DNA from 3 places in the Streptomyces sp. NPDC048353 genome. Region 3 is predicted to be linked to each of the others. Evidence: riboswitches for the same ligand, from Rfam matches in the RefSeq annotation. Region 3 holds a riboswitch; each other region holds the start of a gene.
The links. A riboswitch is a leader RNA that binds a small molecule or an ion and turns the genes downstream of it on or off. The one in region 3 is predicted to bind cyclic di-AMP.
Positions count from the first base shown of each region.

Region 1: linked by a shared signal. The riboswitch ahead of ACZ6RC_RS12450 (M23 family metallopeptidase) and the one ahead of ACZ6RC_RS30810 (M23 family metallopeptidase) in region 3 are both predicted to bind cyclic di-AMP.
Region 2: linked by a shared signal. The riboswitch ahead of ACZ6RC_RS27400 (transglycosylase family protein) and the one ahead of ACZ6RC_RS30810 (M23 family metallopeptidase) in region 3 are both predicted to bind cyclic di-AMP.

Region 1 covers NZ_JBVJGU010000003.1:481,031-485,298, reverse strand. The annotation lists gene ACZ6RC_RS12465 (helix-turn-helix domain-containing protein) at 20-667, shown strand; gene ACZ6RC_RS12460 (DUF6126 family protein) at 688-843, shown strand; gene ACZ6RC_RS12455 (tyrosine-protein phosphatase) at 910-1,731, opposite strand; cyclic di-AMP (ydaO/yuaA leader) riboswitch at 2,123-2,280, shown strand; gene ACZ6RC_RS12450 (M23 family metallopeptidase) at 2,283-3,242, shown strand; gene ACZ6RC_RS12445 (SGNH/GDSL hydrolase family protein) at 3,444-4,211, shown strand; gene ACZ6RC_RS12440 (STM4011 family radical SAM protein) at 4,198-4,268, opposite strand, start outside.
Region 2 covers NZ_JBVJGU010000008.1:276,220-280,487, forward strand. The annotation lists gene ACZ6RC_RS27390 (cytochrome P450 family protein) at 1-206, shown strand, start outside; gene ACZ6RC_RS27395 (transglycosylase family protein) at 386-1,345, shown strand; cyclic di-AMP (ydaO/yuaA leader) riboswitch at 1,605-1,777, shown strand; gene ACZ6RC_RS27400 (transglycosylase family protein) at 1,780-2,469, shown strand; gene eno (phosphopyruvate hydratase) at 2,779-4,065, shown strand; gene ACZ6RC_RS27410 (FtsB family cell division protein) at 4,167-4,268, shown strand, end outside.
Region 3 covers NZ_JBVJGU010000011.1:95,603-99,870, reverse strand. The annotation lists gene ACZ6RC_RS30820 (M16 family metallopeptidase) at 1-887, shown strand, start outside; gene ACZ6RC_RS30815 (M16 family metallopeptidase) at 914-2,281, shown strand; cyclic di-AMP (ydaO/yuaA leader) riboswitch at 2,574-2,737, shown strand; gene ACZ6RC_RS30810 (M23 family metallopeptidase) at 2,751-3,533, shown strand; gene ACZ6RC_RS30805 (GntR family transcriptional regulator) at 3,742-4,268, shown strand, end outside.

The sequences.
Region 1 (4,268 bases), on a different contig from region 3:
ACCCTGGCGCAATGGGGGCATGGAGCACCTCCCCGGGGAGCCGTCCCCGGACCCCCTCGCGCCGGACGGCCCGGACGAAGCCGGCGCGCTGCCCGACATGGCCCCCCAGCTGCGGGGGCTGCGCCGACGGCGCGGGCTCACCTTGGAAGTCGCGGCCCGGCGGGCCGGGCTCTCCCCGGCGCACCTCTCGCGCCTGGAGACCGGCCGGCGCCAGCCCTCGCTGCCGATGCTGCTCGCGCTGGCCCGTATCTACGGTACGACGGTCTCCGCGCTCCTCGGCGAGGTGCCCCCCGAGCGCGACCCGGTCATCCGCGCCGGCCGGTCCGAGCCGGTCGAGGCCGACGGCTGGATCTACCACCAGGCGGGCGGAGCCGGCCGCGCCCTGCAGGCGCTCCGCGTCCACGTGCCGTACGCCACCCGCTCCGACATCGTGCGCGTCCACCCCGGCGAGGAGTGGCTGCACGTGATCGACGGGCGGGTGCGGCTCTCCCTCGGCGGCGCCGTGCACGTCCTCGACCCGGGCGACAGCGCCCATTTCGACTCGCTCACGCCCCACCGCATCGGCGCCGCCACGCGCGGGGGCGCCGACCTGCTCTTCGTCCACACGCTGATGCAGAGCCCCGCGGCCGAGACCTGTCTCGGCGACACGACCGCCCGCCCGCGATGAGCCCCCGGAAGGGATCCGACATGTCCGACAAATCAACTGCGGTCACCGGCGAGGAGCGTGGGGGCGGCAAGTTCCCCAAGGGCCTGGTCCTGCGGCTCTTCGCCTATCTGGTGGCCGGGCACCTCTTCGCCGGCTTCCTCTACCTGCTGTTCCTGCTCGGCGGCCAGAACCAGTAGCGGACCAGGAGCGGGGCCGGGCCTCCGGGCCCGGCCCCGCTCGCTCGTCGCGCCGGTCCCGGCCGCTCAGACCTCGGTGGGCCCGGTCACCAGGCTCCGGCGCAGGCGCTCCCGTGTCTCCGGGGAGAGCCCGAGGCCCTGCGAGAGATACGCCTCGACCGTGCCCCAGGTCTGCTCCATCGTCTCGAAGGCCGCCCGGAGGTACTCCACCCGCGCGTCGAAGAGGGGGCTCAGCAGCTCCATCACCTCGGGCGCCATGGCGTCCGCCGAGGTGGAGCTGCGGCGGATCTTGTAGCGGCGGTGCGGGTCGTTCGACTTGACGTAGTCCGCCTCGATCGCCTCCCGCTCGACGCCCACCGCGAGCAGCGAGATCGCGATGGAGAGCCCCGCCCGGTCCTTCCCGGCGGCGCAGTGCATCAGCGCGGGAACGCTGTCGTCGGCCATCGCGTGCAGGACGCGGCTGTGCTCCGCCGTCCGCTCGACCACCATCTTCCGGTAGGAATCGGACATTCGGTCGGCCGCCTTGCCGTCGCCGAGCGCCTCGCGCAGCTGATCCAGTTCGCCGCCGCTGACCAGCTTCCAGAACTCCTTGCCGTCCGCCGGGTCGTTGAGCGGGATGTTCACGTTCCGCACGCCGGGCAGCTCGACGTCCGCGCCCTCCACCTTCCGGTCGGCCGCGTTGCGGAAGTCGAAGACGGTGTGCAGCCCCAGGCCGGCGAGGAAGGCCGCGTCGTCCTCGGTGGCATGGGCGAGGTGGCCGCTGCGGTAGAGGCGTCCGAACCGGACCGACCCGCCGTCCTCGGTCGGCAGGCCGCCCACGTCCCGGAAATTGCGGACCCCGGTCAGCTCGGGTTCGGTCGACGAGACCTGGGGCAGCTGCTGCGTCACGAGTGCTCCTGAAGGTTGGCGGACTTCGACGATACGAGATCGGTTCCAGGGGCAATCATTCCGGGTGGCGAGCCGGGCGCACACCCCTCGGACGGGAATGGGTGTTCTGTCCGAATTAGGGCCTTGGTGATAACGCGCCCTGATTGCAGGGGAGATGGGTTTCGACGCGTGAGCAGCGTCTCACAGGTGACGGACCGTGCCTGATCGTCTTCCGCAAACGCCCTGCGAGAAAAGGATGTCGAGAGTCCCGCATCCACGGAGGGTGACCGGAATTCCGGACGTAAATCGCTCCTCCGAATGGGCGGGGAAAAGAGCGGCTTGTTCACGCCGACCCCGCTCGTCTACGGTCACCGTCAATCCGGTCGGACCGCCGAATCCTGCCACCGTCCGGAATCCGCACCCACCCACGTACGGCAGGAGCGGGGGACCCAGGTAGTACGCCGATCCGGTCGATCCGGAACGGCTTGGGGTGAAGTCGCGAGCGATCGCGACCGGGCAACTCCAGCCCGAACCCGACAGCTCACCTCGTAGGCGACGGAGAGGAATTCGCCATGCCCGCGAAGGGTAAGCACCGCCGTCCCAAGGTCAACCCGATCACGCGCGGATTCGTCGCCGCCGGAACGGGCGGCGCCGTCGTCGCCCTGCCGCTCCTCGGCGCGACCGGAGCCCACGCCGCCGAGAAGTCCGCCCCGACCGTGACCCCCGAGCAGGCCGTCGCCGCCGTGGCCGCCGCTCCCGCGAAGGCGCCGGCCGCCCCCGCCGCCGCCAAGGCGAAGCCCACGACGTACTCCGTCGTGGCGGGCGACTACCTGTCCAAGATCGCCTCCGAGCACCACCTGGCCGGCGGCTGGAAGAAGCTCTACCAGGACAACCGCCAGGTCGTCGGCGAGAACCCCTCGCTGATCTTCCCCGGCATGAAGCTCAGCATCGGCGCGAAGTCGACGGCCGAGGCGCCCGCCCCGAAGGCCAAGGCCCCCAAGGCCGCGCCGAAGGCCGCCCCCAAGGCCGAGAAGTCCTCCGCCGACGCGTCCGAGACCCGCAGCTCCCGCAGCGCCGAGCGCACCGAGCCGGCGCCCGCCCAGGAGCAGCCCGCCCAGGCCGCGTCCTCCGGCTGGGTCGCCCCCGTCAGCGGCGGCATCTCCACCCAGTACCGCGCCTCGGGCTCCATGTGGTCCTCCGGCTACCACACCGGCGTCGACTTCATGGCCTCCTCCGGCACCTCCGTCAAGGCCGTCGGCGCGGGCACCGTCCACTCCGCCGGCTGGAGCGGTTCGTACGGCAACGAGGTCGTCATCCAGCACGCGGACGGCACCTACTCGCAGTACGCCCACCTCTCCTCCCTCTCCGTCTCCACCGGCCAGTCCGTCAGCGGCGGCGACGAGATCGGCCTGTCGGGCTCCACCGGCAACTCCAGCGGCCCGCACCTCCACTTCGAGATGCGCACCGGGCCGAGCTACGGCTCGGACATCGACCCGCTCGAGTACCTCCGCCAGAAGGGCGTCGGTATCTGACGCACCCCACCCGGAATCGCCTTCTCTCCGGGTGCGCACCGGGCCCGGCACCTTCGTGCCGGGCCCTTCGCGTATTCCGCCTTGGCGCAATCTTGACCGGTGGCATATCTCACCCTCCGTCAACCCCTCCTTACGGTCGCGTAGGTCACACCCGTAAAGGAAAGATGTGCTCCCGTGGCAGACGATTCGAGATCAAGAGACATGGACGTATTCGGGTCGTACGCGGCGATCGGAGACAGCTTCACCGAGGGCGTGGGAGACCCCGGCCCCGGCGGGAGCTTCCTCGGCTGGGCGGACCGTTTCGCGGTCCTCCTCGCCGACCGGCTGCCGGAGAACGACGCGTTCCGTTACGCCAATCTGGCCGTGCGCGGACGCCTCCTCGACCAGATCGTGGCGGAGCAGGTCCCGCGGGCGAAGCAGCTCGCCCCCGACCTGGTGACCTTCTGCGCGGGCGGCAACGACATCATCCGGCCCGGCAGCGACCCGGACGCCGTCGCCGAACGCTTCGAGCGCGCCGTCGCCGACCTCACCTCCGCCGTCGGCACGGTCATGGTGACCACCGGTTTCGACACCCGCGACGTACCCGTGCTGCGCCATCTGCGCGGCAAGATCGCCACCTACACCGCCCACGTCCGGTCCATCGCCGACCGCTACGGCTGCCCGGTCCTGGACCTGTGGTCGCTCAAGTCCGTCCAGGACAGGCGGGCTTGGGACGGTGACCGGCTGCACCTCTCGCCCGAGGGACACACCCGCGTCGCGCTCCGCGCCGCCCAGGTCCTCGGCATCGAGGTACCGGCCGACCCGGACCAGCCGTGGCCGCCCCTGCCCCCGCGCGGCGCGCTCGACCTGCGCCGCGACGACATCCTGTGGGCCAGGGAGTACCTCGTGCCGTGGATCGGCCGCCGGCTGCGGGGCGAGAGCTCGGGCGACCACGTGGCGGCCAAGCGGCCCGACCTCATGCCCCTCTAGGACCGCCCGGCGGCGCCGCCGGGATCCGCTCCAGGACCCCGCCCGCGAACACGTCGT
Region 2 (4,268 bases), on a different contig from region 3:
AGCACCTGGGGTACGGCCACGGCATCCACTACTGCATCGGCGCCCCCCTCGCCCGGCTCGAAGGACAGATCGCCCTGGCCACCCTTCTGACCCGGCTGCCGGACCTCCGCCTCGCCGCCGACCCGGCGGATCTGCGGTGGCGCGGAGGTCTCATCATGCGTGGATTGCGCACGCTTCCGGTGGAGTTCACCCGTTCTGGCAGCTGACGGCCCATCAAGACTGTGACTTTTACGTGATCTCCGCTGCATCGACTTGTGACTGACGTTCGAATGCCGCTACGTTCACCGCAGTCTCAGCCGTCACGCGAAAGGCACCTCGCATGCGCTCCGGGAACGGACGTCACCGCAGACCCCGCCAGGCCCCCGCCATAGTCGTCGCCGCAGGCGTGACCGGATCGGCTCTCGCGCTGCCGTTGCTCGGCGCCGGGTCCGCCTCGGCCGCCGATGTCGCCACCTGGGACCGGGTGGCCGAGTGCGAATCGGGTGGCCTGTGGAGTGCCAACTTCGGCAACGGGCTCTACGGCGGACTCCAGTTCACCCAGGAGACCTGGGAGCGGCACGGCGGCCTGTCGTACGCGACCAGTGCGGACCTCGCCAGCCGGGCGCAGCAGATCACCGTGGCCGAGCGGGCGTTCGCCGCGGGCGGCACCGAGTGGGCCACCTGCGCCCCGATCGCCGGTCTGACCAACGACGGCACCGCCCCCGACGTCGACCCGGGGCCTCCGATCACGCCGGAGGAGCCCACCGGGCCGGCCGCGGAGTCGAACCGGACCGACGGCCTCCCGTCCGCGTCCGCCACCCCGGGGACCTCCCCGATCGCGCCCGTCACCCCCAGGGCGTCCGCGCCCGCCACGTCCGCGCCCGCCACCCCGGCGACGCCGGACGCCTCCACGGCCACCGGCGCGCCGGAGTCCGGGACCCCGTCCGAGCCGGTCGCCCCCGGCACCGGCAAGCACCGCGGCGGCGCCGCCCCCGAAGAGCCGGGCCAAACGGACACCACGCGCGAAAGCGGTACGGAAGCGAGCCGCGAGGGCGGCCGTCACGCCTCGCCGGGCGAGCCGGCCGAGGGCGCCGAGCCGACCGAGGGCGCGACCGGGACTGACGGGACGACAAAGGACGCCACCCCCGGGAAGCCTGTGGACAATACGGGCACTCCCGGCACTGCGGACGAATACACCGTCAAGCCGGGGGACAACCTCACCGAGATCGCCCAGCAGAACGAGCTGCCCGGCGGCTGGACCGCCCTCTATGACGCCAACCGTGGAACGGTGGGTGCCGACCCGGACCTCATCCTCCCTGGCCAGAGCCTCGACCTGACCCCCGAAACCGTCCCCGCGCAGGGGTAGTTAGGGGCTGTATGTCCGGTTCTGTGCAAGTGAGACAAGGGTCTCTTTGCCCCAACTGGCGTGTCACGTCCGCAAAGTTTGCTCCTGTCGCCTCTCACCTGCGTAAACGGCTTTTGGGCAGGGGCAAGGAGGGGTGATTTCTCCCCTATGGACCTCTTTGAACTTCACGGGGGTCTGTGTTTACGGTCGACACCGCTCGCCACCGCGGGCCTCGTCGACCGGGAACGCCGAATCCTGCCGTCGGTCGATGGGAACAGTCGTCGCGCAAGCGCCGTAGGCAGGAGCGGGGGACCCAAGGTAAGCGCCGGTCCCGGCCGTTGAGAGACGGCCGGAACACCGGCTTGGGGTGGAGCCGCGTGCTGGTCACGCGGCCGGACAACTCACTTGGTCCGAACCCGACAGCTCACCTCGCAGGCGTCGGTGAGGAGAACTCCATGCTGCTTTCGGGTAAGGGCAAGCACCGTCGCGCTTCCAAGGCCACCCGCGCCGTCGCGCTCGTCGGCGTCGCCGGTGTCGCCGTCGCCGCCCCGCTGATGACCGCGGGCTCCGCCTCCGCCGCCACGTCCTCCGAGTGGGACGCCGTCGCCCAGTGCGAGTCCGGCGGCAACTGGTCCATCAACACCGGCAACGGCTACTACGGCGGCCTGCAGTTCTCGGCCTCCACCTGGGCCGCCTACGGCGGCACCGCGTACGCCGCCTCCGCCGACCAGGCCTCCAAGTCGCAGCAGATCCAGGTCGCCGAGAAGGTCCTGGCCGGCCAGGGCAAGGGTGCCTGGCCGAGCTGCGGCGTGGGCCTCTCCGGCGCCTCGTACGACGGCGGCTCCGCCGAGCAGGCCGCCCCCGCGCCGGAGCGCAAGGCCGAGCAGCCGACGACCCGCAGCGAGAAGCGCACCGCGCCGAAGGCGGAGAAGAAGGCCGCGCCGAAGAAGACCGTCACCACCCCCACCGGCAAGAAGGTCGAGAAGGGTGACGGCGAGTACAAGGTCAAGGCCGACGACACCCTGAGCACCATCGCCGCCGCCCACGACGTCAAGGGCGGCTGGGCGAAGCTCTTCGAGCTCAACAAGGACATCGTCGACGACGCCGACCTGATCTACCCGGGCCAGCAGCTCCACCTGAAGTGAGCCCGGCGGCCCGTGCGCGTCCGGCGGCTCGCACGGGCCCCACGACCCTCCCGCGGTGACCACCCCGGTCCGCAGCGCCCTTCCCCCGAGCGCTGCGGGCCGGGGTTCCGCGCGTCCGGGCCCCACCCGTGGTTACCGCCGAGTAGATCTGAGGGCCTTTGGCCCCATATGCATGCCCCCGGGTCCTTTTTCGTCCCAGCGGGCGGGCGCCCGGCCGACGGGAGCCCCGGAGCCGGTTAGGCTCTTGCCGCAAGGCCAAAGAGACCCTGCGCCGCATGCTTCACATCTAGCTTCACATCCCAGAAGGAGATGCTCGTGCCGTCCATCGACGTCGTCGTAGCCCGGGAAATCCTGGACTCCCGAGGCAACCCCACGGTCGAGGTCGAGGTCGGCCTCGACGACGGCAGCACCGGCCGTGCTGCTGTTCCGTCCGGCGCCTCCACCGGTGCGTTCGAGGCCCTCGAGCTTCGCGACGGTGACCCGAACCGCTACCAGGGCAAGGGTGTCGAGAAGGCCGTCCTCGCCGTCATCGAGCAGATCGGCCCGGAGCTCGTCGGCTACGACGCCACCGAGCAGCGCCTGATCGACCAGGCGATGTTCGACCTGGACGCCACCCCGGACAAGTCCTCGCTCGGCGCCAACGCCATCCTCGGCGTCTCCCTCGCCGTCGCGCACGCCGCCTCCGAGGCGTCGGACCTGCCGCTCTTCCGCTACCTCGGCGGCCCGAACGCGCACCTGCTGCCCGTTCCGATGATGAACATCCTGAACGGCGGCTCGCACGCCGACTCCAACGTGGACATCCAGGAGTTCATGATCGCCCCGATCGGCGCGGAGTCCTTCTCCGAGGCGCTGCGCTGGGGCACGGAGGTCTACCACACCCTCAAGTCCGTCCTGAAGACCAAGGGCCTCTCCACCGGCCTGGGCGACGAGGGCGGCTTCGCCCCGAACCTGGACTCCAACCGCGCCGCGCTCGACCTCATCCTCGAGGCCATCAAGCAGGCCGGCTACGTCCCGGGCAAGGACATCGCGCTCGCGCTCGACTGCGCCGCCTCCGAGTTCTACAAGGACGGCTCGTACGAGTTCGAGGGCAAGTCCCGCTCGGCCGCCGAGATGACCGAGTACTACGAGGAGCTCGTCGCCTCCTACCCGCTGGTCTCCATCGAGGACCCGCTGTTCGAGGACGACTGGGCCGGCTGGAAGGTCATCACCGAGAAGCTCGGCGCCAAGGTGCAGCTCGTCGGCGACGACCTCTTCGTCACCAACCCGGAGCGCCTGGCCCGCGGCATCGAGGAGGCGTCCGCCAACGCCCTCCTGGTGAAGGTCAACCAGATCGGTTCGCTGACCGAGACCCTGGACGCCGTCGAGCTGGCCCAGCGCAACGGCTTCAAGTGCATGATGTCCCACCGCTCCGGCGAGACCGAGGACGTCACCATCGCCGACCTCGCCGTCGCCACCAACTGCGGCCAGATCAAGACCGGCGCCCCGGCCCGCTCCGAGCGCGTCGCCAAGTACAACCAGCTGCTGCGCATCGAGGAGATCCTCGACGACGCCGCGGTCTACGCCGGCCGCAGCGCGTTCCCCCGCTTCAAGGGCTGAACGACCTCCCGCAGGTAGCTTCCGTACGTCCCCGCACCCGGTCCCGTACCGTGTGCGGGGACGTACGCGCGTGAGGGAACGGACAGGGGAGGCGACACGACATGGCCGCGAAGAACCGGGACCGCTTCTCGACCGCGACCCGGATCAGGCTGCTCGGGGAGCAGACCGCCGCCCGTGTCTACCGCTCCCAGACCCGCCGTCAG
Region 3 (4,268 bases):
TCGAGAAGCTGACCGCCCTCGCCTACCCCGAGGGCCACCCGTACCACCACACGCCGATCGGCTCCATGGCCGACCTGGACGCGGCCACCCTGGAGGACGCCCGCAGCTTCTTCCGTACGTACTACGCGCCGAACAACGCGGTGCTGTCGGTCGTCGGCGACATCGACCCGGAGCAGACCCTCGCCTGGATCGAGAAGTACTTCGGCTCCATCCCGTCCCACGACGGCAAGCGTCCGCCGCGCGACGGCACGCTGTCCGAGACTATCGGCGAGCAGCTGCGCGAGGTCGTGGAGGAGGAGGTCCCGGCGCGCGCGCTGATGGCCGCCTACCGCCTCCCGCACGACGGCACGCGCGAGTGCGACGCCGCCGACCTGGCCCTGACCGTCCTCGGCGGCGGCGAGTCCTCCCGGCTCCACAACCGGCTGGTCCGCCGCGACCGCACGGCCGTCGCGGCCGGCTTCGGCCTGCTGCGCCTGGCCGGTGCTCCCTCGCTGGGCTGGCTGGACGTGAAGACCTCCGGCGGTGTGGAGGTCCCCGAGATCGAGGCCGCCGTCGACGAGGAGCTGGCCCGTTTCGCCTCCGAGGGCCCCACGCCCGAGGAGATGGAGCGTGCCCAGGCGCAGTTGGAGCGGGAGTGGCTCGACCGGCTCGGCACGGTCGCCGGCCGCGCCGACGAACTGTGCCGCTTCGCGGTGCTGTTCGGCGACCCGCAGCTCGCCCTGACCGCCGTCAACCGCGTCCTGGACGTCACCGCGGACGAGGTGCGGGCCGTCGCCGCGGCCCGGCTGCGTCCCGACAACCGCGCGGTGCTCGTCTACGAACCGGTGACCGCCGAGCAGAGCGACAGCGACAGCGAGAACGACGAGGAAGAGGGAGCGGACCAGTGAGCGACGCTGCCGCGTCTTTGACGAGCATGGACTTCCACCCGCAGCCGCAGCCGGGCACGGCCCGCCCCTGGGCCTTCCCGGCTCCGGAGCGGGGGGCCCTGGACAACGGCCTGACGGTGCTGCGCTGCCACCGTCCGGGCCAGCAGGTGGTGGCCGTCGAGATCTTCCTCGAAGCCCCCCTGGAGGCCGAGCCGGAGGGTCTGGACGGCGTCGCCACGATCATGTCGCGGGCCCTGTCCGAAGGCACCGACAAGCACTCGGCCGAGGAGTTCGCGGCGGAGCTGGAGCGTTGCGGGGCCACCCTCGACGCCCACGCGGACCATCCGGGCGTACGGGTCTCCCTCGAGGTTCCCGTCTCGCGGCTGCCCAAGGCGCTCGGCCTGCTCGCCGAGGCCCTGATCGCCCCGGCCTTCGTCGACACCGAGATCGAGCGGCTGGTGCGCAACCGGCTCGACGAGATCCCGCACGAGACGGCCAACCCGGCCCGCAGGGCGGCCAAGCAGCTCTCCAAGGAGCTGTTCCCGGCCGGTTCGCGCATGTCCCGGCCGCGCCAGGGCACCGAGGAGACCGTCGCCGCGATCGACGCCACGGCCGTCCGCGCCTTCTTCACGGCGCACGTCCGGCCCGCCACGGCCACCGCCGTGGTCGTGGGCGACCTGACCGACGTCGACCTGGACAAGGTCCTCGCCGAGACGCTCGGCGCGTGGACCGGCGACACCGCCGAGCCGCGCCCCGTCCCGCCGATCACGGCCGACGACACCGGCCGCGTGGTCATCGTCAACCGCCCCGGGGCGGTCCAGACGCAGCTGCTGATCGGCAGGGTCGGCGCCGACCGGCACGACCGGGTCTGGCCGGCCCAGGTCCTCGGCACGTACTGCCTCGGGGGCACCCTCACCTCCCGCCTGGACCGCGTCCTGCGCGAGGAGAAGGGCTACACCTACGGCGTGCGGTCCTTCGGCCAGGTGCTGCGCTCCGACGGCGCGGGCAACGGCGCCGCGATGCTCGCCATCAGCGGTTCGGTCGACACCCCCAACACCGGTCCGGCACTTGACGACCTGTGGAAGGTGCTGCGCACCCTCGCCGCCGAGGGGCTGACCGACGCGGAGCGCGACGTGGCGGTGCAGAACCTGGTGGGCGTGGCGCCGTTGAAGTACGAGACCGCCGCCTCCGTCGCCGGGACGCTCGCCGACCAGGTCGAGCAGCACCTTCCGGACGATTTCCAGGCGCAGTTGTACGCGCGCCTGGCCGAGACGGGCACGGTGGAGGCGACGGCGGCGGTCGTCAACGCCTTCCCGGTGGACCGTCTGGTGACCGTGCTCGTCGGCGACGCGGCGCAGATCGAGGAGCCCGTGCGGGCGCTCGGCATCGGCGAAGTCACCGTCGTCACCGGCTGATCGAGCACCGGGAGGCCGACCGGCGGAGCGCGCTCCGGACGAGAACCGGGCACGGGCCGACCGGCCGAACGAGGGCTGAACGGAGCGGAACGCGCGCTCCGGCGAGGACCCCGACGTCACCATACGTCGGGGTCCTCGCCCATATTGATCGTTTGTCCGTATTGAGGGAGAGGATGCCTGTCTGACCTGTGGCATGTCTTACAAACCGGCGAGTCCGTTTGCCGATTGAAAGACGGTCCGCTTAGCGTCAATCCGGCTGTTCGCCAGTTGCACCCGCCACACCCGTGGCATCGGACAGTCATCGCCGAGTCCCCGTCAGGCGCGAGCCTGGGGAGCCGGGGACCCATGAAGTCCCTGGGGTGAATCGGACGCCTTCGCACCCGTGCGGAGGGGCCCGTAGGAGACCTTCCTGCTCCGAACCCGTCAGCTAACCCGGTAGGCGAGAAGGAAGGAAAGGATCAGCCACTACATGGCGTTCACCCGTGCCACCGGGAAGCATCGTGGTCCGAGCCGTCTGGCGCGCCGCAGCGCGGGCATCGCCGGCGTCGCCACCATCGCCACCACCGGGGTCATCGGAACCCTCGCTTCCCCGGCGCTCGCCGCCGACACGGACACCCGCGCGCTCGAGGACACCGGCATGAACATGGCCGTCGTCTCCGAGTCGCTGGCGGACCGGATCGACGTCCAGGCCGCCGAGCAGGAGCGGGAAGCCGTCGAGGCGATAGCCAAGGCCAAGGCCGAGGCCCGCGCGAAGGCGGAGGCGAAGCGCAAGGCCGAGGCCCGCGCAAAGGAGATCCGCGAGGCCAAGGAGCGCGCCGCCCGGGAGGCCGAGCGCAAGCGCCTGAACTCCTTCCAGCTCCCCGTGGCCGGCTCGTACGTCAGCACCGGCTACCAGACCGGCGGCTCCCTCTGGTCCTCCGGCAGCCACTCGGGCGTCGACTTCCACGCCTCCTACGGCAGCGAGGTCGTCTCCGTCGGCGCCGGCACCGTGGTCGAGGCCGGCTGGGGCGGCGCGTACGGCAACAACATCGTCATCCGGATGAACGACGGTACGTACACCCAGTACGGTCACCTCTCGGCCATCAGTGTCTCGGTCGGCGAGACCGTGACCCCCGGCGACCGCATCGGCATCTCCGGCTCGACCGGCAACTCCACGGGCCCGCACCTGCACTTCGAGGCCCGCACGAGCGCCGAGTACGGCTCCGACATCAACCCCGTCGCGTACCTGCGCGCCCGCGGTGTGAACGTCTGACCCGACCGCGTCCGAACGCACGGGCCGCCCCACGGCCCGGTCGAAAAAGCCCCGGCTCGTACCGAGCCGGGGCTTTTTCTCGGCCAAAAGACATCCATGAATCCCCGGTAGCCATCGGAAATACCGCCCCGCTGCAATAGAGTCACCGAAGAGTCGACGAACAGACGTCCATCGGATGGTTTTCGCGCGGAAAAGGCGGAGGTCGAACATGCGCATCCCCGCGCATTCGGTATGCACGGCGATTCGGGACGACATCGTCTCCGGTGTCTTCGCGTGCGGAAGCCGGCTGACGGAGGAGCAGCTGGCACGCCGGTACGGAGTCTCCCGCGTCCCGGTCCGCGAGGCGCTGCGCACCCTGGAGTCGGAGGGCTTCGTGGTCACCCGCCGGCACGCGGGCGCCCATGTCGCCGAGCCCACCGAGCAGGAGGCGGCGGACCTCCTGGACATGCGGGCGCTCCTGGAGCCGCTGGGGGCCGCCCGCGCCGCCCAGCGCCGCACGGAGGCCCACCTCAAAGTGCTGCGGGGCCTGGTCAGGCTGGGGCAGGAGCGGGCCAGGCGCGGCCAGGGCGAAGACCTGCGCTCCCTGGACGGCTGGTTCCACGAGACCCTCGCGCAGGCCTCCGGCAGCCCGGCGCTCACCGCGCTGCTCACCCAGCTGCGGCACAAGATCGCCTGGATGTACGCGATCGAGCCGGCCGCGCAGCCGGTCGAGGCCTGGGCCGAGCACGGAGCGAT